DNA from 2 places in the Sphingopyxis sp. sgz302558 genome. Region 2 is predicted to be linked to the other one. Evidence: predicted binding sites of a transcription regulator. Region 2 holds the regulator's gene; the other holds the start of a gene.
What was found. Region 2 encodes LexA, which represses DNA repair genes until DNA is damaged. Its sites were predicted from a motif close to GTTCCNCNCTTGTTCT; they were not measured.

Region 1 (14,968 bases), 320 kb from region 2:
GGCGTATCGACAGGGCAAGAGGCCTATTCGTTGGCGATGCAACTGGCCGAGGACGGCGACCGCTGGGTGGGCTGGCAGATTGAGATTGTGGGCACCGATGTGAGCCGCCGCGCTATCGCCCGAGCCAAAACGGGGATGTACTCGCAATTTGAAATCCAGCGCGGATTGCCGGTGCAGCGCATGGTGCGCTGGTTCGACCAGACCGACACTGGCTGGCTCGCCAAGGCCGACTTGCGCCGCCGCATCGAATTTTCGGTGCAAAATTTGCTGATTGACCGGCCGCCGCTATCGCGCCCAGCCGATCTGATATTCTGCCGCAATGTCCTTCTCTATTTTTCGCCGCAGACGCGGCACAAGGCGTTCATTCGGCTGCGCAGCTTTGCGGGTCGCGATGCCTTTCTGGTGCTCGGCGCGGGCGAAACGGTGCTCGGACAAACCGACCAGTTTGTCGCCAGCCGACGCATCCGGGGCCTGTATGAACCCGCCGACGCCGCCGTGCAGCTTGCCGCGCGCCGCGCGTGACGCCCCCCTCTTGCAAAGCGCTCTGTGCTGACGCAAGCACGCAGGCATGAGCGAGATCATCGACCGCTGGTCCCCCAATTTCGACGAGCGCACCATGCCGGTGTCGATCATCGTGCTCCACTATACCGGAATGGAAACGGGCGAGGCGGCGATCGACTGGCTCGCCAATCCCGCGTCGAAAGTGTCTTCGCATTATGTCGTCGCCGAGGATGGCCAGATCGTCCGCATGGTGCCAGAGGATAAACGCGCCTGGCACGCCGGCCGCTCGCACTGGCGCGGGATGAGCGATTTGAATTCGGCCAGCATCGGCATCGAAATTGTCAATCCGGGGCATGAATTTGGCTATCGCCCCTTTCCCGACCCGCAGGTCGCGTCGGTCGTGCGCCTCGTTCATGAAATCAAGGACCGCTACCAGATCAGCCGCGGCAATGTTGTCGGCCATTCGGACATTGCCCCGACGCGCAAGCAGGATCCGGGCGAGTTATTCCCCTGGCACGAACTGGCCCGCCGCCGCCTCGCGCTGCCGCGTCCGACCAAAAAGCTGACCGACCCGATGTGGACAGACGCGGGCTTTCTGCTGGCGCTCGAACGCTTTGGCTATGATGTCACTGATGGTTTTGCCGCGACGGTGGCGTTCCAGCGGCGCTTCCGCCCCGAGCTGATCGACGGGACGATCGACGGCGAATGCCGGGCGATATTGCTGGCGCTGCTACTCCCGCAACCCGAGGGTGACTGACCCCCCCACCTTGTGCTAATTGCATGTCAGGTCAGGGGATCGGGCGATCGCCGCTGTGTGGGCGACCATGCGGGGGAGGAAAGTCCGGGCTCCACGGAAACCACGGTGCCGGGTAACGCCCGGCGGCTCGGCGCAAGCCGGGTCAGGGACAGTGCCACAGAGAAAATGTCGCCGCGGCCTTGGCCAGGCGAAAGGTGAAAAGGTGCGGTAAGAGCGCACCGCGCGGCGGGCAACCGGCGCGGCATGGCAAACCCCACCGGGAGCAAGGTCGAATAGGGATGGCACGGGTTTCGGCCCAGGACCCGGTTCCGGTCCCGCCGTCCGGGTTGACTGCTCGAGCGCGCGGGGTGACCCGCCGCCTAGATGAATGATCGCCCAGGTCCCGCAAGGGGCTGGACAGAACCCGGCTTACAGATCCCCTGACCCTTCGGCATCTGGATAGCTGATCGCCGTCACTTCCCATTCCTTCGCGCCGCCAGGCAGCTGCACCGTGCGTAGATCGCCCACCGCAGCCCCGCGCAGCGCGCGCGCCAGCGGGCTGGTCCAACCAATCCGGCCCGCACCCGCGTTTGCTTCGTCATTGCCCACCAGCGTCACGGTGCGGCGCGCGTCATCTTCGTCTGCGAGTTCAACCGTCGCGCCGAACCAGACGCGGCTCTGGTCGGGCTGTTGTGCCGGATCGACGACGCGCGACGCCTTCATGCGCCGCGCCAGAAACGCCAGCCTCCGGTCGATCTCGCGCAATTTCTTGCGGCCATAAATGTAATCGCCATTCTCGCTGCGGTCGCCATTGCCCGCTGCCCAGCTGATGGTTTCGACCAGCGTGGGGCGTTCGTTGCCAAGCAGTGCGTCATATTCGGCGCGCAGCGCGGCGTAACCCGCCGGGGTAATGGGATCAGTGCGGTCGGCAGCGCTCACCCTGGCGTGCGTTTGCCGAGGTAGAAGGACAAGGGGGCGGCGGGCAAGGTCCGCCCCGGCTGCGGGTGCAGCAAGTCATAAACGACCGCATTTTCCAGCACACGCTGAACATAATTGCGTGTTTCGAAAATCGGGATGTCCTCAACCCACTCGACCATGTCGATGGCGCCGTCGCGCGGGTCGCCGTTGGCGCGCAGCCATTTGTTCACATTGCCCGGCCCGGCATTATAGGCCGCCACCGCGAGCGGATAGCTGCCGCGATAGTAGCTTAGCATCTGCTGAAAATAGGTCGAACCCAGTTGCATGTTGTAACTGGTATCGCCGGTCAGCCCCGCGATGTCATAAGGCAGGCCCAGCTTGCCCGCGACCTCGCGCGCGGTGCCGGGCATCAATTGCATCAGCCCGCGCGCACCGGCATGGCTGACCGCCTGCTTGTCGAACTGGCTTTCCTGCCGCGCGATGGCGTGGATGAAAGTCCAATTATTCTGGTGGCCGTCGGGCACGGCGACAGTGGGAAAGCCCGCGACCGCAACCGCGTCGATGCCATTGGCCTGCGCGCTGCGCCCAATCATGACGCCCAGGTCGATGCGGCCAATCTGGCTGGCAAGCTCGCCCGCCAGCGCATGGTCGGCGGGGGTGGAGGCGCGCATGCTGATGGCGCGCAAAAACTGCGACTGGTCGCGCCACGCGCCCATTTCCCCCAGCACACGCGCTGCGCGCACCAGCCGGTCATCCATGAACGCGGTGCGCTCGGCGGCCGTGATGCTAACAGGTGGAGTGTCGGCGGGGCGGCTGATGGTTTGGCCCAACCGTTCGCGTGCGAGCTGGCCGTAAAACTGATCGTAATGCGGTGCCGCGGCCGCCAGCTGCCGCTGCGCCTCTGCGCGGTCACCCGCAGCCTCTGCGGCGCGCCCCGCCCAGTAAAAGCCTTTGGTGCGCGTCTGCGCCGAGCGGGCGGCATCGGCATAGGCGGCATAAAGTGGCACTGCCTCGCGCGACCGACCCAATTTCTCATGCGCGGTATGCGCGGCCAGCCAAGCCAGGCTGGTAAAATCATCACGCACGCCCAGCGGCAGTTCGCGGATAACCGTCCCGGCGGGGAATGCGTCGCCAATCTGGCGCGCGATGGCGAAGGCCGTCTGATGGTCGCCGCTGCTCGCCGCGCCGCGCGCATTGGTCAGCAGCGTTTCAACCCATTCCTCAGCATCAAGCGGCGGCGCATCCAACTGGCGAGGCAGCGACAGTAAGGCGCGTGCGTCACCGACGCGGCCCGACGTACGCAGCCAGGTCGCCTTGTCGGTAATCCAGCCCGCATCGCGTCGGACAAGGTCGGGCCGCGCTGCTTCGACCGCGCTGGCCTGCAACGCCGCGTCGGTCGCGCCGCTGCGCATGGCGAGACGGGCGCTGAAATAGGCGCGCCGCTCGGACGATGTGAACAATAACTGCCGCGTCGCCGCGCGCGTCGCACCGCTCCACAGCAAGCGGTCCATGCGTGCGTCGTGGTCTGCCGTGGTGAGCGCCCCGGGGAACAGCGCGATCACCCGCGCCTCCTCCATTTCGTCAAGCACCCCGCCCGTCCACGCCTTGCGCAACGCGTCACGCGCCGCATCGCGCTGTCCGCTGGCGTTTAGCGCCAGCGCGTGCCGCAAATGGCCACTGGCGGTACGCGGCGGGTTGGCCGCGAAATAGGCCAGCGTCATGCCGGGGTTAAAGCCGTCGATGGCCAGCGCCTTTTCGGCGCGCGCGCGCATCTGGTCGGCCCCGGGCCAGCCGGGATTGTTTGCCAGGAAACGCGCGAGCCGGTCAAAGGAGCTGTTGGCCTCGCTGTTCAGTGCGCGCCATTCGAGCACCGCTTCGGCGACGCTGTTGCGCACTGGCGGGGCGACGACGCCTTGCGCCAGCCCCATTTGCGCGCGGTACCAGGCACGTTGTTCGGGGCTGAGCTCGTTGGCCGATGCGCCGCTGGAAAGGAGCAGGGCCGTGACGAGCGCCAACCGCGAGAGGTTTGTCGCCGTCTTCATAATGCCCTGCATAACCCCTTACGCCTTGCCCAGTGGTGAATGGCGCGCCTATGAGGCGCAACTTCAGCCGGTTTGTGGAGTCCGGTGCGCCGCTTGTAAAGGGATCAAGCATGTTTTCGGGGTCCATTCCTGCTTTGGTGACGCCATTTCGCGGTGGAGCGTTCGATGCGGACGCGTTCCGACGACTGGTTGACTGGCAGATTGCCGAAGGATCGAGCGCGCTGGTGCCGTGCGGCACGACGGGCGAAAGTGCGACACTGGGCTTTGACGAACATTATCAGGTGATCGATGCCTGCATCGCCGCTGCCGATGGGCGTGTGCCCGTAATTGCGGGGTGCGGATCGAACGATACCGCCACCGCGCTGCGCCACATGAAATTTGCCAAGGAAGCCGGAGCAACGGCGGCATTGATTGTCGCTCCCTATTACAACCGGCCGAGCCAGGACGGCATCATCGCGCATTATCATGCGCTGGCCGACGCCAGCGACCTGCCGATGGTGGTTTACAACGTGCCGGGACGCACCGTGACCGACATCATGCCCCAAACCATGGCAAAGCTCGCTGAAATTCCATCGGTGGTGGCGATCAAAGATGCCAGCGGCGATCTGGCGCGCGTCACGCAGTTGCGCGCGGCGGCGGGGGCGGATTTTTGCCAGCTGTCGGGCAATGACGATTTGTGGCTGTCGCACGCGGTAATGGGCGGTGTTGGCTGTATTTCAGTGACCGCCAATGTCGCACCGCGTCACTGTGCGGCCTTTGCGTCGGCTTGCGCAGGCGGCGACTGGTCTGCTGCCCGTACGCTCCACGATTTGTTGTTCGACCTGCACAAGGCCATGTTCGCCGACGCCAGCCCGGCACCCGCCAAATATGCGCTGTCGCGCCTCTACGGCTGGTTCGACCCCGAAGCCCGGTTGCCGATCATTGCGGCAAATGCACCGGCGCGCGCGGCGGTCGATTTGGCGCTGGCCAAAGCAGGACTTATATAGGCCGCTTCCATGTCGCGTCCGCAGTCCGCCCCCGCCTTTGACAAGAAAAAGGTCGTCGCCGAAAACCGGCGCGCGCGCTTTGACTATGCCATTGACGAAGTGTTCGAAGCAGGCATCGCCCTGCAAGGGACCGAGGTCAAAGCGCTCCGTTCGGGCGAGGGCACGATTGCCGAAAGCTATGCCGAGGTGGCCGAGGATCAAGTGTGGTTGGTCAATGCCAATATTCCTGAATTCAGCCACGGCAACCGCTTCAACCATGAACCCAAGCGGCCGCGCAAATTGCTGTTGTCGCGGCGCGAGATCAACAAACTGCACGGCGCCGTCGCGCGGCAGGGAATGACGCTGGTGCCGCTGTCGATCTATTTCAACGGACGCGGGCGGGCAAAGGTTGAACTGGCGTTGGCCAAGGGCAAGAAGGACCATGACAAGCGCGAGGCGATCAAGGAGCGCGACTGGAAGCGCGATAAGCAACGCCTGCTGCGGGATCGCGGCTGATGCCGCGCAGCAAAACCGCGCTGATGGACTGGATCCGCCGCCATTCGCCGCGCCGCGAAGAGCTGCTCGAAAGCCGCTGGATCAAACCCTTCGCGCATCGGGTCGCGCACAGCCACTTGTGGCGCTTCACCCGCACCTCGGTGCCGCGCGGGGTGGCGCTCGGGCTGTTCGTCGGCATCTTCCTGCTAATCCCGGGAGTGCAGATATTGGGTGTGGCGCTGCTGGCTTTGCCGGTCCGCTCCAATATTCCCATCGGCGCGGCGATGACCTTCTTGTCGAATCCGGCGACGACGCCCCTCATTCTGGCGGCATCGGTTGGGGTCGGCAATTGGGCGTTCGGGCTAAAGGCGGACTATACCACCTTCAAGGCGCTGTGGGCCAATCACGCCAGCGCGCGCGAGTGGCTTGCCTGGTTCCTATCGGACACCGCGCCTGCGCTGTTTGCGGGACTGTTTATCATCTCGGCCATCAGCGCGCTGATCGGCTATGTGCTGGCTTCGATCGCATGGGACAATTGGATCCGCCTGCGCTGGCGCCGCAAGTTGCGCCGTTCGCGCGCCGACAAACCGTCATAATCGTTCGACCAGCGCCTTTGCAGGGGGTTGGTGCCATCCTGTAGCCTGCCAGTAGGGGCGGATTTGGTCCGCCGGGCAACCAGGGGATCATCATGACCAATTTTTCGCGCCGCCATGCGGCCTTGCTCACCGCGACTGCCGCTGTGCTGCTCGCAGGCTGTGCCGCCAGCCCGGCACCCGAGGCGCCAGCCGCCGCTGCGGCTCCAGCTGCTAAGCCGCAGCTAGGCACATTTGGGTTCGACGCGGCCGGAATGGATACGGCCGTGGCGCCCGGCGATGATTTTTATGCTTTTGCCAACGGCACTTGGGCGCGCACCACGGCCATCCCGGCCGACCGGTCAAACTATGGCATGTTCACTGCGCTCGACGACATGTCAAAGGAACGCACGCGCCTGATCCTGGAAGAAGCAAAGAATGACCCCTCGAGCAAAATCGGGCGCGCCTATGCCGCCTATTTGGATGAGGCAGCGGTCGAGGCGCGCGGGCTGGCTCCGATCCAGCCGTGGCTGAACAAGATCAGGGCGACCGACAAGGCCGGCATGCCGGCGTTGATGGCTGAGGCCGACCGCAATGGCGTGGGTCATCTGTTCGGCGGCTTTGTGGGGCAGGACGACAAAAATCCCGACGTCTATATCTATACGATGTTCCAGGGCGGCATCGGCATGCCCGACCGCGACTATTATTTGAAGGACAGCGATCGCTTCAAAACGCTGCGCTCCGCTTATGTGCAGCATGTCGAAAACATTCTGACGCTGGCAGGCGAGCGCGACGTCAAGCCGCGCGCCGCCGCGCTCTATGCGCTCGAGGCGAAGATCGCTGAGGTTCATTGGGACAAGAATGACAGCAGCGATGCCACCAAGGTTTATAACAAGATGACGCTGGCCCAGCTCGCCAAGGCCGCGCCAGGCTTTGACTTTGCCGCGTTGGTGCGCGGTGTCGGGGTGAACGAGGATAGTCTGCTGGTATCGCAGCCGAGCGCCTTTACGGGCATTGCCAAAATTTATGCCGATGCGCCGGTCGGCGTGCTGCGCGATCTGTTATTGGTTCGCTCGCTTGACAGCTTTTCCGGATTTTTGCCCGATGCGGTCGCCAAGGAGAGCTTTTCCTTTTACGGCACCGCCTTGTCGGGCACGCCCGAACTACAGGTGCGCTGGAAGCGCGCGGTTGACTTTACCACCGCCAATCTGGGCGAAGCGGTCGGGCAGGATTATGTCGCCAAATATTTTCCGCCCGAAACCAAGGCAGCGATGGATGGCCTCGTTAAAAATGTGCTCGCCGCCATGGGCCGCCGCATCGACAATCTGGCATGGATGCAGCCCGCTACCAAAGTGAAGGCGCGGCAGAAGCTGGCCAATTTCACCACCAAAATCGGGTATCCCGACCGCTGGAAGGACTATAGCGCGCTCGAAATGCGTGCCGATGATCTGTTCGGCAACGCCCTGCGCGCGCGACAATTCGCCCATGACGACAATATCAGCCGTCTGGGCGGGCCGATCCGCCGCTGGGAGTGGGGCATGACGCCGATGACCGTCAACGCCTACGCCAATTTCAGCATGAACGAGATTGTCTTTCCCGCGGCCATTCTCCAGCCACCTTTCTTTGATGTGAACGCCGACCCAGCCATCAACTATGGTGGCATCGGTGCGGTGATTGGCCACGAAATCAGCCATCATTTTGACGATCAGGGCGCCAAATATGACGAAAACGGCCGGCTGGCAGATTGGTGGACTCCCGCCGACGTCGCTGCCTTTGAAAAAGCGGGCGAACAGCTGATTGCGCAATATTCAGCCTATGAAGCGCTGCCGGGCGAGTTTCTGGACGGCAAATTGACGCTGGGCGAGAATATCGGCGACCTTGCCGGTCTGTCGGTGGCCTATGACGCTTACAAAGCCTCGCTGGGCGGCAAGCCTGCCCCGGTGATCGACGGCATGACCGGGGACCAGCGTTTCTTCCTGGGCTGGGCACAGGTGTGGCGACGCAATTATCGCGAGCCTGCTTTGTCGCGGCAAATCACCAATGGTCCGCATTCCCCCTCGATCCAGCGCGCATGGGTGATGCGCAACCTTGACGCATGGTATGATGCCTATCAGGTAAAGCCTGGACAGAAACTCTATCTCGCCCCCGACGCGCGCGTGCGCATCTGGTAGGGGGCTGCTGCCAGAAAGACCAGTTTTGACCGCCCTCGTCCCCCCGAAACTGCTGAACCGGATTGCGGGCGAGGGGGATAGGCCGACGCTGGGCGCAATGCCCATCAATCCGCGGCCATGGGAATGGTTGGTGCTGGTCTCCGCCGGGCTGGGCTCCGCCGGGCTGCTGTTGTGGATCAGCCGCAGCGCGGCGCTGGCCGCCGGATTTCTGGCGGGCCTTTGTCTGCTTGCAGCAGCGGCCATCCTGCTGCGCCGCTTGCTTCCCGGGGCGGTCAGCGAGGTCGCGACGCCCCCCGACTGGACGATGCTGCGACAGGCGATTGACCATGACGATGTCGCCATTGCGGTCACCGATCGTGCTGGTCGGCTGATTTGCGCCAATGATCTTTATGCCAGCTGGTTTGGCGGATTTGTGACCCCGCCGAGCTTGCCCGTGGAACCCGCTGCGGTCGAGGCGCTGAAAGTTGCCGGGCGCGCGGCATGGCGTGACGGCAGCGGTCTGGCCGCCGATCTGCGCGTCGGGGCGCTACGCTTTGATACCGATATCCGGCGCGCCGGGCGCTGCGATGATTATCTGGTGTGGCGCTTTTCCGCTATCCGCAGCGTCGATCTGGCCGCCGAGGCGGCGCGGATGATTGATGGGCCGGCTGGTCTGGCACTGGGCCATGCCGGGCTGATGGTCGCGCTGGTGGGCGCCGATGGGCGGGTGCGCGCCGCCAACACCGCCTTTGCGCTCCGTGCGCTCGGCGGCAATGTGGCAGCAGGAATGGCGGGCCGGGATGTCGCGCGGTTGCTGCGTGTGGATGATGCGGGCACGATTTTTTTTGAGGCAGAGGCAGAACGCGCGACGCCGGTTCGGCTGGTCCAAATCCCCGTCGCCGCCGCCGACCCCGCCTCACCAGTTCTGCTGTTATTGCTGGATGAAGAAGGTGGGCGCGCGGTCGAGCGCGGGACCGCCCAGGGCTATATCGAAACAATGCTCTCGCTGTTGCCGGTCGGGCTGGGGATGGTCGACCGCGACGGGCGGTTCCTGTTCGTCAATCGCGCTTTTTGCCGGGCCGCGGGGATGCCGCAAGGCAAGGTGCCACGCTTCCCAGGCGACATTGTGGTGACCGAAGACAAAGGGCCGCTGGCCGACATGATCCGCCGGCACAGCGTCGGGCAGGCCGCGGGCGGTGACATGTCGGTGCGGCTTGCCGCGCAGCCGGACGAGCCGGTGTCGCTGCGTATCGCCGGCGTGCGCGGGCTGGGAGAGGCGGCGGTGCTGCTGAGCCTGAAGGACAGCAGCGAGGAATCAAAGCTGAAGCGTCAGGTGGCACAGGCCACCAAGATGCAAGCCGTCGGACAGCTTGCGGGCGGTGTCGCGCACGATTTCAACAACATATTGACCGCAATTCTTGGCGCATGTGATTTGATGCTGATGCGGCATACGCCAGGGGACGGCGATTACGACGACATTCAGCAGATCCGCAACAACGCCAACCGCGCCGCTAGTCTGACGCGGCAGTTGCTGGCGTTCTCGCGTCAGCAAACGCTGCGCCCGCAAATCCTGCAGCTGCCCGATGTGATTTCGGAAGTGTCGCACCTGCTGAAGCGATTAATCGGTGACACCATCACGCTGGCGGTGCGCCATGGGCGCGGGCTGGGTGCCGTGCGCGCCGACCCCGGCCAGCTGGAGCAGGTTATCGTCAACCTGGCCGTTAACGCGCGCGATGCGATGCCGGAAGGCGGCACGCTGACGATCGAGACATTTCCCGTCACTACTGCCGAAGTCCGCGCGATGGGCAACGACCTGATGCCCCCTGCCGATTATAGCGCGCTGCGGGTGTCGGACACCGGATCGGGAATTCCCGCCGACGTGCTGCCCAAGATTTTTGAACCCTTTTTTACAACCAAGGAAGCGGGGAAGGGGACCGGACTGGGATTGTCGACCGTTTACGGCATCATCAAACAGTCGGCGGGCTATATTTTTGCCGACACCGAGGCAGGGAAGGGGACCAGCTTTTCCATCTACCTTCCTGTTCACCGCGACGCCAGCGGCAAGGACAAGCCGCAGCCCGCGATCCCGCAAAAGCGCAAGCGCGAAGAATGGGGCACCGGCACGATATTGCTCGTTGAGGATGAGGATATGGTGCGCGCGGTCGCCGAACGCGCGCTGACGCGCGCCGGATATCAGGTCATCACCGCGACGCAGGGCGAAGAAGGGCTCGAACGCTATGCCGCGCATGACCTTATCGACATTGTCGTCACCGACGTGATGATGCCGACGATGGACGGCCCCACCATGGTGCGGCAGCTGCGCGCCGAACGGCCGTTGCTGCCAGTGCTGTTCATGTCGGGCTATGCCGAGGGGCAGCTGCGCCAATCGATTGGCATTGCCGATGTGGATTTTCTCCCCAAACCTTTTTCCGTGCTGCAGTTGACCGACGCCGTGGCCGATGCGCTGGCGCGGGCGCGGGGAGCGCTCGCCGATGGGTGAGGGCGGGACAATATTGCTGGTCGAAGATGACGCGATGATCGCGTTGCTGGTCGCGGACCAGTGCGAGGCCTTGGGTTATGCCGAACCGGTGCATGTCGACAATATCGTCGCGGCGCTTGATGCTGTTGCCGCGGGCGGCGTGGCTGCGGCGCTGGTCGATGTGCATTTGGGCGACGATGCCTGTTGGCCGGTGGCTGATGCACTGGCGGCGGCGGCAATTCCCTTTGCGTTGATGACCGGCGGGGGAAGCTCGGTACCGCACGCCCATGCCGGTTGCCCGGTGCTGGTCAAACCCTTTCGCATCGCGCAGCTCGATTCGATGCTGAAATTGCTTCTTGCGCCCAATCGCGCGTGAAGTTTGGCTGAAATCCAGCAAAGTTCCCCTCTTGTTCTAATGGAACAAATGCGATACACCGGTTTCCGTTGCGGTGCGGAGCGTCCGCGTTTAGGGCAAGAAGGGAAGGGCTAATGGCCAGTCAATTGTCACTCGTCGAAACAGGAAAAGCTGCCAGCATGGACAGACAAAAAGCGCTCGAAGCCGCGCTCGCCCAGATTGACCGCGCCTTTGGCAAGGGCTCGGTGATGAAGCTCGGGCAAAAGGAAACGATGCAGGTCGAGGCGATTTCGACGGGCAGCCTGGGTCTTGATATTGCCTTGGGCGTTGGCGGGTTGCCGCGCGGCCGCGTCATTGAAATCTATGGCCCGGAAAGTTCGGGCAAGACCACGCTGGCACTGCATGCCATTGCCGAGGCGCAAAAGACTGGCGGCACTGCGGCTTTTGTCGATGCCGAACATGCACTCGATCCCGTTTATGCGCGCAAGCTGGGCGTCAACATCGACGAGTTGATCGTCTCGCAGCCCGATACGGGCGAACAGGCGCTCGAAATCGTCGACACGCTGGTGCGGTCGAACGCCATTGATATCTTGGTGGTCGACTCGGTCGCGGCGCTGGTTCCGCGCGCGGAGATTGAGGGCGAGATGGGTGACAGCCACGTCGGCCTGCAGGCGCGGTTGATGTCGCAGTCGCTGCGCAAGCTCACCGGCTCGATCAGCCGTTCGCGCTGCATGGTGATTTTCATCAACCAGCTGCGCATGAAAATCGGCGTGATGTATGGCAATCCCGAAACCACGACCGGGGGCAATGCGCTGAAATTCTATGCCTCGGTGCGCCTCGACATCCGCCGTACCGGCCAGATCAAGGACCGCGAGGAAATTGTTGGCAACACCACGCGGGTGAAGGTCGTCAAGAACAAGGTCGCGCCGCCGTTCAAGCAGGTGGAATTCGACATCATGTACGGTCAGGGAATTTCCAAGATCGGCGAAATTTTGGATCTGGGCGTCAAGGCTGGGCTGGTCGAAAAATCGGGTGCCTGGTTCAGTTATGATTCGATCCGCATCGGTCAGGGCCGCGAAAATGCCAAGACCTTCCTTAAGGATAATCCCGAGCTGATGCAGCGGCTTGAGGCAGCAATCCGCAGCCGCACCGATCAGGTCGCCGAAGAAATGATGGTCGGCGCCGACGCGGATGATGGCGGCGACGACGAGATGTAAGCAATTCGGGCCGGTGGCACGCCCCTCGCCGCCGGCCTGACACAGCCTTGCGTTGACAGCAGGGGGTAAGCGGGCAATGTCCCCCGTATGCCTGCCGCCATTCGTCTGTTCGGATTGCCCACCGATATCAACAGCAGCTTTGAGCGCGGCGCGGCGGCAGGGCCCGCTGCCATCCGCGCGGCGCTGTGGTCCGAGCGCGGCAATCTGGCCTGCGAAGCCGGACTGGAAATCGGTAGCGACATCGCGCTGACCGACGATGGCAACCTGCCGCTTACCGAGGACACCCCCGCTGACGACACCGCGATCGCGCGCCACGTCGCGTTGGTCCATGCGACCGGGGAAATCCCGCTCGCGCTTGGCGGCGACCATGCCGTGACCTTCCCTCTCGTGGCCGCCGCCGCCGCGCGGCACGGGCCGGTCACCATCTTGCATTTCGACGCGCACCCCGATCTTTATGCCGATTTCGGCGGCAATCCGCGCAGCCACGCCTCGCCCTTTGCGCGCATCATGGAGGGCGGGCATGCCAAGCGGCTGGTGCAGGTGGGCATTCGTACGCTGACCCGTCACTGTCGCGACCAGGCCGAACGGTTCGGGGTCGAAATCCTGCCCATGGCTGATTTCGCGCCGTGCGACGTTCCGCTGCTCGGTGGGCCGCTTTACATCAGCATCGACCTTGACGGCATAGACCCCAGCGAGGCGCCCGGTGTCGCGCATCCCGAGCCCGGCGGGTTGACGGTGCGCGAAGTGCTTGCGGTGCTGCGTGCGCAAACCGCCCCCATCGTCGGCGCCGATATTGTTGAGCATCATCCGGGGCGTGACATTGGCGGTGTGACTGCCATAGTCGGTGCCAAGCTGGTGCGGGAGCTTGCCTTCCTCATCCACCGCAACAATGGCTGAAGGGAGCCGTCCATGTCGCTGATCGTCCATCACCTCAACAACAGCCGGTCGCAGCGCATCCTCTGGTTGCTCGAAGAGATCGGTGCGCCCTATGAAATCCGTCATCACCAGCGCGACGCGGTGACCAACCTCGCGCCGCCCGAACTGCTCGCCGTCCACCCGCTCGGCAAGTCGCCAGTAATCGAGGATGCGGGCCGCACGGTTTATGAATCGGCCGCCATCTGCGAATATCTGTGCGAGCGGCACGGCGGCGCGCATCTGGTCCCCGAACGTGGCAGCGATGACCATGTCCGTTACACCGAACTGATGCACTTCGCCGAAGGATCGGCGATGACGCCGATCCTGCTGTCGCTTTACACCGGGCGGCTGGGAGAGGCGGCGGCGCCGCTCAAACCGCGCATCGACCAGCAGCTGGAGAGCCACTTCGCCTTCATGGAAAGCGAGCTGGGTGCCAGCGGCTTCTGGGTCGGCGATCGGCTGACCGCCGCCGATGTGATGCTCAGTTTCCCCGCCGAAGTCGCGGTGATGCAGGGCCGCGCCGCCGACAAGCCCAAACTCACCGCTTTTGTAAACTGGCTCCACGCCCGCCCGGCATGGCAACGCGCACGCGAAAAGGGCGGGGCCTATTACGGCTTCTGATCGCACCGCTCGATCTTTGTCACTGCAACAAGCCCGCTTGTCGCGGCGCAGCAAAGCGCTTACCTCGGCGGCGCTATGACTTCGACCAACGATATCCGCCGGTCTTTCCTGGACCATTTCGCCGCCGCCGATCACCGCGTCGTGCCGTCGGCGCCGCTCGTGCCGTATAACGACCCCACGTTGATGTTCGTCAACGCGGGGATGGTGCCTTTCAAGAACGTGTTTACCGGGCTCGAGAAGCGCGATTATGTGACCGCCGTGTCGTCACAGAAATGCGTGCGCGCGGGCGGCAAGCACAACGACCTCGACAATGTTGGCTATACCGCGCGGCACCACACTTTCTTTGAGATGCTGGGCAATTTCAGCTTTGGCGACTATTTTAAGGAAGCGGCCATCCACCATGCGTGGAGCCTGATCACCGGCACCTGGGGGCTAGATCCGGCGCGCCTGACCGTCACCGTCTATCACACCGACGACGAAGCGGCGGGGCTGTGGCGCAAGATTGCTGGTCTGCCCGATGACCGCATCATCCGGATCGCCACCAGCGACAATTTCTGGTCGATGGGTGACACGGGGCCGTGTGGGCCGTGCAGCGAAATCTTCTATGACCATGGCGCGCACATTCCGGGCGGTCCGCCAGGATCGCCCGATGAGGATGGCGACCGCTTTGTCGAAATCTGGAACCTGGTGTTCATGCAATATGAACAGCTGGCGGGCGGCGAGCGCGTTGACCTGCCGCGCCCCAGCATCGACACCGGCATGGGGCTGGAGCGCATCGCGGCGGTGATGCAGGGGGTCCACGACAACTTCGACACCGACACCTTCAAGGCGCTGATAGGCGCATCGGCTGATATGACCGGCGTGAAGGCCGAGGGTGACAATCGCGCCAGCCACCGCGTCATCGCTGACCATCTGCGCGCGTCGAGCTTCCTCATCGCCGATGGCGTGCTGCCGTCCAACGAGGGGCGCGGCTATGTCCTGCGCCGCATCATGCGCCGCGCG
Region 2 (14,968 bases):
GGAAATCTGCGCGACGAAGCGTATTGAAGTAGCTGAACGCAAGGCTGCAGCTCTTCAATCCATGCGTGAACATGGGTTAGTCGGCACGCCATGGGACGATGCCACCGATGCGGAAGCGTTGGACCTTTGGGCGGTTGAATGCAGTATAACTGGCGGCTTGCGTAGTTTCCATTCAGCCTTGGTGCGCAAGCATAACGAAGGGAAACTCGCCCTGATCGCCGAAATCAAAAAGGCCAGCCCGTCCAAGGGGCTGATCCGCGCCGATTTTGACCCGGCCGCCCACGCCAGCGCCTATCAGGCGGGCGGCGCGGCGTGCCTGTCGGTGCTGACCGATGGGCCCTATTTTCAGGGGCATTCCGATTATCTGCGTGCCGCCAAGGCCGCCTGCGATCTGCCGGTGTTGCGCAAGGATTTCATGATCGACCCCTGGCAGTGCGCCGAAGCGCGCGCGATGGGGGCCGATGCCATCTTGATTATCGTCGCCGCGCTCGATGATGGCGCGATGGCCGAAATCGAGGCCGAAGCTTTCGCCCAAGGTCTTGAAGTGCTCGTCGAAGTCCACGACGAGTCCGAGCTCGAGCGCGCGCTCAACCATCTGAAATCGCCGCTGATCGGCGTCAACAACCGCAATCTGAAGACGTTTGAGGTTGATCTTTCGACCACCGAGCGTCTGGCCAAGCTGGTTCCAGACGATGTGCTGCTGGTTTGCGAAAGCGGTATAGCCAGCCATACCGACTGTCAGCGCATGGCGGCCAGCGGTGTGCGTACCTTCCTGGTCGGCGAAAGCCTGATGCGTCAGGCGGATGTCGAAGCGGCGACGCGCATGCTATTGACGGGCGCATGACCAAACTCACCCACCTCGACGACGCCGGTCAGGCTGCGATGGTCGACGTGTCCGCCAAGGCCCCGACTGTGCGCGAAGCGGTGGCATGCGGGCGCATCACCATGTCGGCCGCAGCCCTGACCGCCATCCGCGATGGAACAGCGAAAAAGGGCGATGTCCTCGCCACCGCCCGCATCGCAGGCATCATGGCTGCCAAGCGCACCAGCGATCTTATCCCGCTGTGCCACCCGCTCATGCTGGCCAAGGTCGCGGTCGATTTTGTGTTCGAAGCAGAGGGCATCCGCGCCACCGCCACTGCGCGCCTTACAGGCCAAACGGGGGTAGAGATGGAGGCGATGACCGCCGTGTCGGTCGCGCTCCTGACTCTCTATGACATGGCAAAATCGCTCGATAAGGCGATGGTAATCAGTGATATTCGCCTTTTGAGCAAAACCGGTGGCAAATCGGGCGACTGGCAGGCCGCATGAGCGGGCTGCTACCTGTGGAGGAAGCACAGACCCGTCTGCTTGCACTCGCCAAACGACTGCCGGCGGAAACATTGTCTCTCACCACCGCGCTTGGCCGCTATCTCGCAGCCCCCCTTGCTGCGCTGCGCACCCAGCCCGCCGCCGCACTGTCGGCGATGGACGGCTATGCCATTCGCTTCGCCGATCTGCCGGGGCCTTGGCAACAGGTCGGCAGCATCGCGGCGGGCAGTTGGCCCGAAACCGGCATTGCGCCGGGCGAAACGATGCGCATTTTCACCGGCGCTCCGTTACCCGAGGGTGCCGATACCGTGCTGGTTCAGGAAGATGCGGCCGCTACCGATGGCAAAATCGCTCTCACCGGATCAGGCCCCGCCGCGCCGGGCCAGCATGTCCGCGCGGCAGGGAGCGATTTTTTCGATGGCGCCGACCTCGCCGCCGCTGGTGCACGCGTCTCGCCGGGCCTCGTTGCCCTCGCCGCGATGGCAGGACACTCCAGCTTCACCGTCGGTCGCGCCCCGCGGGTGGCGCTGATTTCAACCGGTGACGAACTGGTCGACCCGGGCGCTCCGCTGGCTCCCGGCCAGATCCCGGACAGCAACGCCCCGATGCTGACCGCGTTGCTAACGGCGGTTCCGGCACAGATCGGTGCTATTGTCCGCATCGGCGATGACCGCGCCGCCACCATTGCCGCAATCGACCAGGCCGCCACTACGCACGACGTCATTGTCACACTGGGCGGCGCGTCGGTTGGCGATCACGATCATGTCCACGCCGCCATGACGTCACTCGGCGCCCCGCCCGCCTTCTGGAAAATCGCAATGCGTCCCGGAAAACCGCTGCTCGCGGGGCGCGTCGGCAATGCGGTGCTCCTCGGTCTGCCGGGTAATCCGGCGTCAGCCTTTGTGACGGCGCAGCTGTTCCTGCTGCCATTGTTGCGTCACCTCGCCGGGGCCAACATGCCGCTGCCCGAGGTGGCACACGCCACGCTCGCTGCCCCGCTAGAGGCGGGCGGGCCGCGCCGCGATTATCTGCGCGCGATCGTCGCTGATGGACGCATCACACCCTTTGCGGCGCAGGATAGCGGCCGCACGATTGCACTCGCCAACGCCAACGCGCTCTTGGTTCGCGACATCGGAGACCCGCCCCAGCCCGCAGGCGCACTGGCACCATATATCGCGCTTTGAACAAAGCGGGACCACAGGGGCTTGACGCGGCCCGCTTTGTTCTTTAGCTGTTCTTCCTATGTCCAGAGGCTGACCAGCGAAGGGTGCCAACATGCTTACCGCAAAACAGCAGGAATTGCTCGTCTTCATCCAGCAACGGCTCGACGCCAGCGGCATTTCGCCCTCGTTCGAGGAAATGAAGGAAGCGCTCGGGCTCAAGTCCAAATCGGGCATCCACCGGCTGATCAGTGCTTTGGAAGAGCGCGGTTTTCTCCACCGCCTCCCCAACCGCGCCCGCGCGCTCGAGGTGACGAAGCTACCCGACGCGCTTAAGGCCGAGACCGCGTCTATGCGCAACAATCGTGAAAATGTCGTGCCCTTGCGCAAAAATCCTGCGCGCATTCCGATCGCCGCCAACGACATCATCGAGCTGCCGCTACATGGCAAGATTGCTGCCGGTGTTCCTATCGAAGCGTTCGAAGATTCGGCCGCGCTCGCCGTGCCCGCTGCGCTGCTCGGCCCGGGCGATCATTATGCGCTCGAAGTATCGGGCGATTCGATGGTGGAGGCTGGCATTTTGGACGGCGATTATGCGCTGATCCAGAAAGCCAACACCGCGCGCGAAGGCGACATAGTGGTGGCGCTGGTCGACGGGCAGGACGCAACGCTCAAATATTTCCGCCGCGAAGGCGCGATGATCCGGCTTGATCCTGCTAATGGCGCCTATGAACCGCAGCGATATCCGGCGAACCGCGTCATGGTGCAGGGGAAGCTGGCGGGCCTGCTTCGTCGTTACCACTGACCTGCTGTGCCTGCCGCCATGGGTGGGCATCACTCGGGTCGATGGCGGTACTCAGGGACGGTGGATCGAACCGCACTGCCACGCCGCCGTGGACATCAAATGCATCGCGGTCGAGCGTTAGCCAGCGTGCTCTGCACCCCACCGGCAGCCAGCGATCGGCAATGACAATGTCGGCCGCGGCGCACGCTGCGATCAGTTCCGGCCCGTCAACCAGATAACGGCTGCGCGCTGCCAATATTGTCCAAGTGCGCCCGCCGCGCGCGACCGGCCAACGGCAGAAATCGGCGTTGCATTCGCTGCCGGGGAGTTCGGCAAACGCCGCCATTTCCTCCCCACTGCCTGCCGCCTCGGCCAGTTGTTCACGCACATAGTCGCCTGCGCCCGATCGCAACGTGGCAAAACGGCCATCATTCATCCGTGCAGCAACATGGCGGCCGTCGCCGGTAATCAGCAAATCAGGCGCCGGAGACGCCAGCATCAGGGCAAAGCCGCCCAAGGCCGGTCCCAGTCCCCACCAACGCCACCGCGTTTGCCACAGCAGCACCCACAGCAAGCTGCCTATCGCGAGCGCAAAGCCAATCGGTGATGGGCGCGGCAGTGTGAGCACTGCTCCGGGAACGGAAGCCACAAAATGGGCAATGCCCAACAGGATTTCGATTCCCTTGCCGGCTATCCACCACGCCGGTGCACCCAACCCCAAGCTGTCGAGCGCCAGCGCCAGCGCCTCCATCGGCATAATCACAAAGGTGGTCAGTGGAATCGCCAGCACATTGGCGAGCGCACCGTAAAGTCCGGCGCGATGAAAGTGGAACATGGCAATCGGGGTCAGCGCCACCTCGATGGCCAGTCCGGTCAGCACCAATCCCGCCAGCGCCCGGATAAATCGCGCTGCCGCGCCTTCATCCCGCCGAGCCAGCCAGCCTTGCACGCGCGGGTGCTGGTGCAGCGCAACAATGGTGGTCACGGCCATGAAACTCAGCTGAAAACTGGGTCCTGCCACGGCCTCGGGCCAGAACAGCATCACCAGCAATGCCCCTGCCGCAACCAGCCGCAGTGTCAGCGCCTCGCGGCCCAGCGCCAGCGCCGTCAACACCAGCAATGCGGCTATGCACGACCGGATCGTTGGCACTTCTGCCCCGCTCAGCAGCGTATAGCCGATGCCCGCCAGCGCCGCACCGCCCGCCGCGAGCAGCGGTACCGTTCCCGACCGCGCCAATCGCTGGTTCAGCGCTAGCAGAACCATCATCGCAAACATGGTTCCAGCCACAACCGCCGTTATGTGCAGCCCGCTTACCGAGAGCAAATGCGCCAATCCGCTGCGCTGCATCGCTTCATTATCGGCATCGGCGATGCCGCCGCGATCGCCGGTGACCAGCGCCGCCGCCACACCGCCTGCACTGCCCTGAATTTGGGCCTGGATATGCTTCGTGAGTCGCGCTCGCACTCCGGCATCGGGCGACGGCGCGGTTCCCCCGGCTACGGTCGGCTTGCCGATCACGCTCCCGACTGCCCCCAATCCCTCGAACCAGGCGCGCTGGGCAAAATCATAGCTTCCGGGCAGAGTCGGCCCCGGTGGTGGCATCAACCGCGCGCGTAATCCTATTCCCCGCCCCGCCACGAGTGGTCGATCGGGCAGGTCACGCTGGGCAATCGTTACGCGCACCCGGCGAGGCAGGTCAGCGCGGCCAACGGGCTCCACGACGATTCGCACTGTTTCCCGCGCGGGCAGCGGCTCGACATCGCGGATAATGCCTGAAAAACTGGTGGTAACCGGGCGCGCTACCACCGGACCCGCGACCCACTGGGCGTGCCCCCACACCAGCGCCAGACCCAAAACCGCCGCCAAGGGACCGCGCGTCAGCATGGCCCCCGCCCGCGTCCCGCGAGCGAGCAAATGGGCGACGAGCGCCACGGCAATCAGCAGCCCTGCTGCCCCGCCCCACGCCAAAGGGTGCGGCAGCACGAACCACAACATGATGCCTGCGCCCAGCGCTACTGGCAGCCAAATCCCAATAGCATCGCGCTCTGCCTCAAGACGCGCCTCCAACCGCGTCACCGCTGTCGTCCGGGGGGCCGCAATGGGCGTTTGAAGCGGCACTGTTGCCATGCTAGGGGGTCCCCCGCGACCCGACCGGGCGCCTTATTCAAATTGCGCAAAGAATCGCCTCGTGACAACCCAATCCCGCGCCGCTGCTGAAGCCACCGGCAGCGCCGTTGTAACCCGCTTCGCCCCTTCGCCCACCGGCTATCTGCATATCGGCGGAGCGCGTACTGCGCTGTTCAATTGGCTGTTTGCGCGCCACCACGGCGGCAAATTCCTGCTGCGGATCGAGGATACCGACCGCGCGCGATCAACCGATGCGGCAATTGACGCCATAATTGATGGCATGCGCTGGCTCGATCTCGATTGGGATGACGAGGTCGTCTACCAATTCGCGCGCGCCGAGCGACATGCCGAAGTTGCGCACCAGTTGCTGGCGGCGGGCCATGCCTATGAATGCTGGTTGACGCAGGACGAGCTCGCTGCAATGCGCGCCGAGGCACAGGAAAAGCGCCTTCCTTTCAGGGTGCGTAGTCCATGGCGCGACCGCACCGACCGCGGCGAAGGCCCACCGGTCGTGCGGCTCAGAGCGCCGCAGGACGGCGCCGTTACCATTTCTGACCGCGTACAAGGCGATGTCACCGTCCAGAATTCCGAGCTTGATGACTTCATCCTGCTGCGCTCGGACGGTACGCCCACCTATATGCTCAGCGTCGTCGTCGACGACCATGACATGGGGATCACTCATGTCATTCGCGGCGATGACCATCTCAACAATGCCTTCCGCCAACTGGCGTTGATCCGCGCGATGCAGTGGCCAGAGCCTGTTTATGCCCATGTTCCGCTGATCCACGGTGCCGACGGTGCGAAACTGTCCAAACGCCATGGCGCGCTGGGGGTGGACGCCTATCGCGACGAACTGGGCTATCTGCCCGAGGCGGTGAACAATTATCTGCTACGGCTCGGCTGGGGGCATGGCGATGCCGAGATTATCAGCCGCGATCAGGCCGTCGAATGGTTTGATCTGGCCAACGTCGGGCGCAGTCCGGCGCGTTTCGATTTCAAAAAGCTCGATAATCTGAACGGTCATTATCTGCGCGAGGCCGATGATGTCCGCTTGGCCAAGCTGGCCGCACCGATGCTGACCGCAGAGCTGGGGCGCGACCTGACCGATACAGACCTTGCGCTACTGACGCGGGCAATGGCCGTGATCAAAGTTCGCGCCAAATCGTTGCACGAAGTCGTCGATGGCGCCCGCTTTCTGTTCGCCAAGCGCCCGTTGGTGATGGATGACAAGGCCGCGCAGCTGATTGCCGATGCCCCGGCCGGGCTGGTAACGGCTGCAACCACATGTTTGCGCGGCCTCAACGATTGGAGCGGCGAAAGCATTGAAGCGGCAATCCGCGAACAAGCCGAGATTGCAGGCGTCGGGCTAGGCAAAATCGCCCAGCCGCTTCGCGCTGCGCTGACCGGCCAGGCCGTCTCTCCGGGCATTTTTGACGTGCTCTTGCTCTTGGGACGCGAGGAAAGTCTAGCGCGGCTTGACGCGGTACAATAAGTTCCGGCAGGGGCGAGTCTTCTCTCAGAATCGCCAGCGGGCTACAGGGGAATAATATGAGCCAGAACAGCGCCAGCTTCACCCTTGGCGACCAAAGTGTCGCCATGCCCGTGCATCAAGGTTCTGTAGGGCCTGATGTCGTTGATATCCGAAAATTCTATGCGCAAACCGGCGCTTTCACCTATGACCCTGGTTTCACTTCGACCGCCAGTTGCCAGTCGGCATTGACCTATATCGATGGCGATGAAGGCGTCCTGCTGCACCGCGGCTACCCCATCGGCCAGCTCGCCGAACATTCCAGTTTTATGGAAGTTTGCTACCTGCTGCTGAACGGCGAGTTGCCAACAGCAGACGAACTTCATAACTTCAATTACACCATCACCCGCCATACCATGCTGCATGAGCAGCTCGCGACCTTTTACCGCGGTTTTCGGCGCGATGCCCACCCGATGGCCATCATGTGCGGCGTCGTTGGCGCGCTGTCGGCATTCTACCATGACTCGACCGAAATCAGCGACCCGCACCAGCGCATGGTGGCCAGCCACCGCCTGATCGCCAAAATGCCGACGATTGCGGCGATGGCCTATAAATATTCCGTTGGCCAGCCGTTCATCTACCCGCGCAACGACCTGTCCTACACCGGCAATTTCCTGCGTATGACCTTTGGCGTGCCAGCTGAAGAATATGTCGTTAACCCGATTGTCGAAAAGGCCCTTGATCAGATTTTTATTGTTCATGCCGACCATGAGCAGAACGCTTCGACGTCAACGGTTCGGCTGGCGGGATCATCAGGAGCCAATCCTTTTGCCTGTATTGCCGCGGGTATCGCATGCTTGTGGGGACCGGCCCATGGCGGAGCGAACGAAGCCGCGCTCAACATGCTCCGCGAAATTGGGCGCCCCGAACGAATTCCGGAATATCTCGCCCGTGCCAAGGACAAGAATGATCCGTTCCGTTTAATGGGTTTCGGTCACCGCGTTTACAAAAATTACGATCCGCGCGCGACCGTCATCCAAGGGATGGTGCGCGAAGTCTTGGGCTCGCTGGGGATCAATGACCCGGTGTTCGAAGTCGCGCTGCAGCTCGAAGAAATGGCGCTTAACGACAGCTATTTCATCGAAAAGAAGCTGTTCCCCAATGTCGATTTCTATTCGGGCGTCATCCTGTCGGCGATCGGGTTCCCGACCACTATGTTCACTGCGCTGTTCGCACTCGCCCGCACCGTCGGCTGGGTGGCGCAGTGGAACGAGATGATTTCGGACCCCGAACAGAAAATCGGCCGCCCGCGCCAGCTCTACACGGGCCCGACGCAGCGCGACTATGTGCCGGTAAGCCAGCGCTAAATCAGCCTTTGGGCAGGCGCAGCGTGAAGCGCGCGCCCTGCCCCGGCGCGCTGTCGACCGTCAGGTCGCCGTCCATTGCCCGAGCTAACCGGCGCGCGATGTAAAGGCCCAGGCCAGACCCGCCACTATCGGTGCGGCCCAGCCGTTCGAATTTTTCAAAGATCAGCGATTGCTGATCGGGGGCCAAGCCCTGCCCCTGATCGGCAACGGTAATGCTCGCGTGGGACGCGTCCGCTTCGCCGCGTATCCAGATCATCGAACCTTCGGGCGAGTAGCGGATCGCGTTGCCGATCAGATTGAGCATGATCTGCAATACGCGCCGAAACTCGCCGGTTGCAGGCAAGGCTTCGTCACGCTTGGGTGCGTCAATGCGGATCTGGCGCTCTTCGGCCTTCATCCCGAGCAAACCAACTGCCCGCCGTGCCACATCTGCAAGATCGACGGCCTCACGCGCCGCGTGAAACCCCGGGCGCTCGATATTCTGCAAATCGCCAAGGTCATCGATCAGCCCGAGCAAATGCCGCCCGGCATGCGCAATATCGGCCGCGTAACGGGCATAGTCGGCACGGATCGGCCCTTCAAATTGGCCCGAAATCGTTTCGGCCGAGGCGATAATCCGGCCCAGCGGGCCACGCAATGCCCCGTCGATTCGCCGCCCAAAGCGCGGATCGGACAGCGGCAACGCGCCAAAGGCGGGATCGATGATCCGCGGCGCATCGGCAACGCCGGCATCATCGGCATCAAGCCGCGTCAGCCAACCCCGAAATCCAGAAAAGCCGCCTCCGGCGTCAAACAGTGCCGTTCCGGACATTGCCATGGCCGGGCGGTCGGCAATTAATGCGGCGGGCAAACGCAACCTTTGGTCGGAAAAACTGCGATGATCGGCAAGCGCCAGCAACAGGGGCAATCGGCCATCGCTGTCAGGTTCCAGCTCGAACACTTCGGACAGCGAGCGGCCTTGCCAGCCTTCGGTGGGTGGCGATCCGGTCACGGGTTGCAACGCCAAAAGGCGCAGCTGCGCATCACAGGCCCAGCTCCAATCGGTGGCCATAGATGTGCCAGCGCCGTGCGCGTCGGCATCCGCGAACCCGGCCGCGTCGGCTGCCTGCTGCGAGCGCCATTCGCGGATGATGATTTCGGCTCCATTGGCAACCGGGCTGATCGTCACGGTGGCGCTGATGTCGCTATGATCGTCAGCGGTCAGCAGCGAGCGGGTGATTTCGCGTTCCAGCCGCATGGCCAGCGCCGAAAGGCGCGACAGTTGCGGCAACATCAGCGGGCCACCGAGCTTGCCACCCGCGCGCTCCTGAAGGCGCAGCAGCGCGGGGTCGGCCGCGACCAGCAGCCCCTTGGGGTCAATCTGTCCGGTAACGACCGCGGCGCTCATAACGGGCGGTCCTGCTGGCGTGCTCGCAGCGCATTGGCGCGTGCTGCAACCGCCTGAACCAGATCTTCACTCGCCGGTACCGGCGGGGGCAATGTGGCATTGGTTGGCCGCCCCGGAATTTCGGCAAGGCTATCGAGCAGCGGGGTGATTGCGCCGGGTTCGAGGCCAAGCCCTGTGAAGAATTGCAATACAGCAAGCTCATCCGCCGCCACCAGCGCTGCCGCCGCGTCGGCAATGCGCCATCCGGATCGCACCGCCACCACTGCAATGACCGCCAGCCAATCGTGCCGAGCAATCGCGTCAGCCATAGCGGCTGCCAGCAAATCCGTCGTTTCAAGCGCGTTCACATAAGCGCGCGCCGCACTGTCGGCGGGGCAATCCGCCAAATCGGCCATGACGCGCTCCACTGCCTGGGCGATGGCAGGCGCGCGAGCGTTAAGGTCATTGGCTTGTGCAAGGTCCTGCGCGCCAAGGTCGAACAACAATGCCCGTCGCGCCGCAGCTGGCAATTCGGACGCAAGGAGCAGCGGCAGCCCAAACGCGTCACTGCGCCGACCGTCGGCCACGCGCAGCGCCAACAAGGCCGCATCGACCACCGCGGCGCGCGCCGGTTCGACCCCTGGCGGCACAGCGCTGCTCCGGCGTTTGCCACTCGCATCAGCGAACAAGCCTGGCAGCGGGTCGTGCAGTGGCCCGGTCATCATCCGCCGCCAGCGATATTCCTCCACGCGCGCAAAAATGGCCGGTGCCAGCGCCGCCGCCGATGGTAAGCCGACGCTTTCCCAATGGGCCCAGATGCTCGTGACCGGGATTTTCAACGGTAGCTCCGCGGCCAGCATCTGTACCAGTCGCCGGGTGATGCCGAGGCCGAGCGCCTCTTGCTCCTCGGTCAGCCTGACTGCACCGGGCTGGCCCAGCCGCGCCGCAAGCGCGGCCTGATGCTGCGACCAGCGCGCCGCCGCGCCGCCCAGACCTTCCAGAGAGGGTGATTCCTGCATGCCTGTCCTGCATAGCAGAGCCGCGTTAACGTTTGCTAAACCCTGTTGCTGTGTCGCGGGGCAAAGCGCAACCACAGCAGCAGCTGTGCAAGCCCAGCCAACGGCAGCAACGCTTTCGCCATAGGCAGCAGCCCTGCCGCAGCGGCAACGGCCAGGATCAGCCACGCCTGATCGGCATCGGGAAGCAGCCAGTGCCGCGCACGCTGCGCGCCCAATTCGGCATAAAGGCGCCGTGCCAGCAGGATAATCGCCGCAAGGCTCAGCCCAAGTGCCATCGGGACAAGCGGCGGCGGCGCGCCGGGTGCGGGCAATATGACCGGGACCCAGCCAATCGCCGCAAGAAGAGCGACCGATATGGCCCGAAACAGGCTCCGCAACTGCTCGAGCCGGACGTTTTCCAATCGGAAAGCCGCCAGAAACCGCAGCGCCGACAATCCAATGCACCCCACAACAGCGGCCAGCGCTGCGCCAAGTTCCTGGCCCAAACCGGCCGCAACCGCCGCCGCCAGCCACGCCGCCCCGGTCATCCACGGCAAGGCCGCGACCAGGCGTGGGGCGCGAACCAGCGAGGGACCGAGCAACCGCACCAACGGCATCGAGAACAGCGACCGGCCAAACCCCATGCCGCCATATTCCACACGCTCAATCCCCACTTGCTCCATTTGTGAAGCCGTTGCGCTGTTCGCAACGATGGAAATCTCGCCTTGTCCGAACAAGGCGGGTTCGCATTCCAGCCGCGTCGCATTGGCCTGGATGGCAAAGCGCAGCAACGTCAGCACAATGTCCCATTCGCCTGGCAGCGCCGCCAGTTCTGTCACGCTCGCGGCCGGGACCAGCGCCAGCCCGCCCCAGCGGTGCGCGGCATCAACCCGTTCGAGCGCGTGCGTCAACGGCGTGTCGGCGGTAACGAGGATCGACGGTGTCGCAGCCAGCGCCAGCGCTTTATATTGGCCAGGCGGGGCAATCAGCCCGTCGGCCACCAGCAACAGCCGGTCGGTGGGTTGCAGGCTGGTTTGCAAATCTGCGGCGTCGCGAACCACCTGCACGCGGCTGCCGCGGCGCCGCACCCGGTCGAGGGCTTGTAAAAGTTCCGGAGGCACAGCGCCCACAACGACGAATAAAGTCTCGGCACCCGCCGCCAGCGCACGTGCCGCTTGCCGCTCGATAATTGTTTCGCCCGCCACCGGAGCCAATGCGCGCAACATTGTTCCATCGTCGAGCGCTTCGCTCGCGGCGATCAGCGCGACGAGCGCCATGGCATCGACTGGTTGAAATGCGGGTTCACCCCCCCTGTCTGGTCACCATGCGGCAATTTGGCAAGCCTTGGTGCAGCCCGCGCGCCGCGAAGATTCCTACGGCGCCGCAGGTCATCAAATTTTTTCTGGCGCGCCTTTTGATGGAATCAATTAAAACAGTGACTTAGTGTCAAAATCTGGCATGATGGGTAAGGCTGTAAAGCTGGCCTTCCGCTTCCGCTTCGGCTAGACAGATTTCTGTCACATTACCCCCGAAAGAAGGCCCGGTCTTGACCGAAGAAACCCCCGTTCCCCCGCCCTCGCCCGAGGGCGTTGCCCCCGTCAACATCGTCGACGAAATGAAGTCGAGCTATCTCGACTATGCCATGAGCGTGATTGTCTCGCGCGCCTTGCCCGATGTGCGCGATGGTTTGAAGCCGGTGCACCGCCGCATCCTGTTCGCGGCGCAAGAAGGCGGCTTTGTTCCGGGCAAACCCTATAAAAAATCGGCAAAAATTGTCGGCGACGTGATGGGTAACTATCACCCGCACGGCGACAGCGCGATTTACGATGCTCTGGCGCGGATGACGCAGGACTGGTCGATGCGCGTGCCGCTGATCGATGGTCAGGGCAATTTCGGTTCGATGGACCCCGATCCGCCCGCGTCGATGCGCTATACCGAAGCGCGACTGGCCAAGGCTGCGATGACGCTGCTGGGGGACCTCGACAAGGATACCGTCGATTTCCAGCCCAATTATGATGCCAGCCGCGACGAGCCGTCGGTGCTGCCGGCGCGCTATCCCAATTTGCTGGTCAACGGCGCGGGCGGCATTGCGGTTGGCATGGCAACCAACATTCCGCCGCACAATCTGGGCGAAGTGATCGATGCCACGCTGGCGCTGATCGACAATCCGGCTATCACGCTTGAAGAGCTGATGGCTATCATTCCCGGCCCCGATTTCCCCACCGGCGCGCTGATTTTGGGCCAGGGCGGCGCGCGCAATGCTTATGCCACCGGGCGCGGCTCGATTATGATGCGCGCGACGCACGAGATTGAGGAAGGGCGCGGCGACCGCCGTTCGATCGTGCTTACCTCGATCCCCTTCCAGCAGGGCAAGAACGGCCTCGTCGAAAAAATCGCCGAAGCCGCGCGCGACAAGCGGGTCGAGGGCATTTCGGACATCCGCGACGAATCGAACCGCGAAGGCGTGCGCGTCGTCATCGACCTGAAGCGCGATGCGACCCCTGACGTCGTGCTCAACCAGCTGTGGCGCAACACCCCGGCGCAGCAAAGCTTCCCCGCCAATATGCTGGCCATCCGCGGCGGCCGCCCCGAAATGATGGGGCTCAAGGACATTTTGTCGGCCTTTGTGACCTTCCGCGAGGAAGTGATTACTCGGCGCTGCAAATTCGAGCTCGCAAAAGCGCGCGACCGCGCCCACATCTTGTTGGGCTTGGTCGTCGCCGTCAGCAATTTGGACGAAGTCGTCCGCATCATCCGCGGGTCTTCCAGCCCGGCGGCTGCACGCGAAGCGCTGGCGACGCGCGACTGGCCGGTGGGCGAAATCGCGCCCTATATCCGACTGGTCGAGGCCATCGAGGGCGACTTTGATGCGGGTGAAACCTATCGCCTGTCCGAGGCCCAGGTGCGCGCCATTCTGGAGCTTCGCCTGCACCGGCTTACGGCGCTTGGTCGCGACGAAATCGGCAAGGAACTCAAAGAACTGTCGGGCGAGATTGAGGAGCTTTTGAGCATCCTCGCCGACCGCGCCAAGCTCTATGCCGTCATGCGTGAAGAACTCAGCGCTGTGCGCGCGGAGTTTGCGACGCCGCGCCGCACCCAAATTGCGCCCGCCGCCGACGGCATCGAAGACGAGGATCTGATCGAGCGCGAAGAGATGGTCGTGACGGTCACCATGGACGGCTATATCAAGCGCACTCCGCTTGCCACCTTCCGCGCGCAGCGTCGCGGCGGCAAGGGCCGCGCCGGCATGGCGACCAAGGACGAAGACGTCGTCACCGAATTGTTCGTCACCTCCACCCACACCCCCGTGCTGTTCTTTTCGACCCACGGCAAAGTCTATCGAATGAAGGTGTGGCGCTTGCCCGAAGGCGGTCCGGCAACGCGCGGGCGGCCGATGATCAACCTGCTGCCATTGGCGCAGGGCGAAACAATCTCGACCGTGCTCCCCTTGCCGGAGGACGAGGGCGAATGGTCGAAACTGCATGTCATGTTCGCTACTGCCAAGGGTAGCGTGCGGCGCAACAGCATGGACGCCTTTGCCAATGTCCCGTCGAACGGCAAGATTGCGATGAAATTCGAAGGCGATGACGCCGATGACCGGCTGATCGGCGTCGCTTTGCTGACCGAAGGCGACGATGTGCTGCTCGCCAGCCGCCAGGGCAAGGCGATCCGCTTCATGGGCAGCGATATCCGCGAATTCCAAAGCCGGGCTTCGACCGGCGTGCGCGGAATGACATTGAAAGATGGCGACGAGGTTATCTCGCTGTCGATCCTCCACCGCTCGGGCGCCTCGCAAGAGGAACGCGAGGCCTATCTGCGCGCCGCCCCGTGGAAGGACAATGAGAATGAGCCGAGCCTGCCGGCCGATCGCATGACCGAAATGGCAGCGCGCGAACAATTTATCCTGACCGTGTGCGCCAATGGCTATGGCAAGCTGTCTTCGGCCTATGAATATCGTCGTACCGGACGCGGCGGCCAGGGCATTACCAATATCGACAATATCGCGCGCAATGGCCTCGTCGTGGCCAGTTTCCCGGCGGTCAAGGACGACCAGCTGATGCTCGTGACCGATCAGGCGAAACTCATCCGTATCAGCTTGTCCAGCTTGCGTGTCATTGGGCGCGGGAGCGCCGGGGTGCGGCTGTTCGATGTCGCCGCCGACGAGCATATTGTTTCCGCCGCGCTGATCGAGGAGAGCGAAGAGGCCGAGGATACGGAAGCCCCAGCGGCGCCAAGCGACGAGCCGACGAGCGAGTGAGCCCGACCGCTTTCAAGGTTTTGACCTCCAGCCAATGGGCGGAGCTGCAACGTGACAGCGCGTTTGCCGGTGCGCCGATCGATCTGGCCGATGGCTATATCCATATGTCGACCGCCGAGCAGCTTGAA

Region 1: a site for LexA is predicted at 11,257-11,272, ahead of recA (recombinase RecA). Genes of this name have one in related genera too.

The regions. Positions count from the first base shown of each region.
Region 1 covers NZ_JBXPUZ010000002.1:339,673-354,640, forward strand. Annotated here, with positions in the region: gene AC2TC0_RS06985 (CheR family methyltransferase) at 1-522, shown strand, start outside; gene AC2TC0_RS06990 (N-acetylmuramoyl-L-alanine amidase) at 569-1,258, shown strand; RNA gene rnpB (RNase P RNA component class A) at 1,290-1,685, shown strand; partial or broken gene greB (transcription elongation factor GreB) at 1,694-2,176, opposite strand; gene AC2TC0_RS07005 (lytic transglycosylase domain-containing protein) at 2,173-4,197, opposite strand; gene dapA (4-hydroxy-tetrahydrodipicolinate synthase) at 4,308-5,183, shown strand; gene smpB (SsrA-binding protein SmpB) at 5,193-5,678, shown strand; gene AC2TC0_RS07020 (DUF2062 domain-containing protein) at 5,678-6,253, shown strand; gene AC2TC0_RS07025 (M13 family metallopeptidase) at 6,346-8,400, shown strand; gene AC2TC0_RS07030 (hybrid sensor histidine kinase/response regulator) at 8,498-10,879, shown strand; gene AC2TC0_RS07035 (response regulator) at 10,872-11,234, shown strand; gene recA (recombinase RecA) at 11,348-12,430, shown strand; gene AC2TC0_RS07045 (arginase family protein) at 12,518-13,327, shown strand; gene AC2TC0_RS07050 (glutathione S-transferase family protein) at 13,340-13,966, shown strand; gene alaS (alanine--tRNA ligase) at 14,042-14,968, shown strand, end outside.
Region 2 covers NZ_JBXPUZ010000002.1:655,369-670,336, reverse strand. Annotated here, with positions in the region: gene trpC (indole-3-glycerol phosphate synthase TrpC) at 1-844, shown strand, start outside; gene moaC (cyclic pyranopterin monophosphate synthase MoaC) at 841-1,311, shown strand; gene AC2TC0_RS08730 (molybdopterin molybdotransferase MoeA) at 1,308-2,495, shown strand; gene lexA (transcriptional repressor LexA) at 2,587-3,276, shown strand; gene AC2TC0_RS08720 (ComEC/Rec2 family competence protein) at 3,230-5,383, opposite strand; gene gltX (glutamate--tRNA ligase) at 5,445-6,875, shown strand; gene AC2TC0_RS08710 (citrate synthase) at 6,932-8,218, shown strand; gene AC2TC0_RS08705 (sensor histidine kinase) at 8,220-9,605, opposite strand; gene AC2TC0_RS08700 (hypothetical protein) at 9,602-10,603, opposite strand; gene AC2TC0_RS08695 (hypothetical protein) at 10,639-11,859, opposite strand; gene gyrA (DNA gyrase subunit A) at 12,129-14,840, shown strand; gene AC2TC0_RS08685 (DUF952 domain-containing protein) at 14,837-14,968, shown strand, end outside.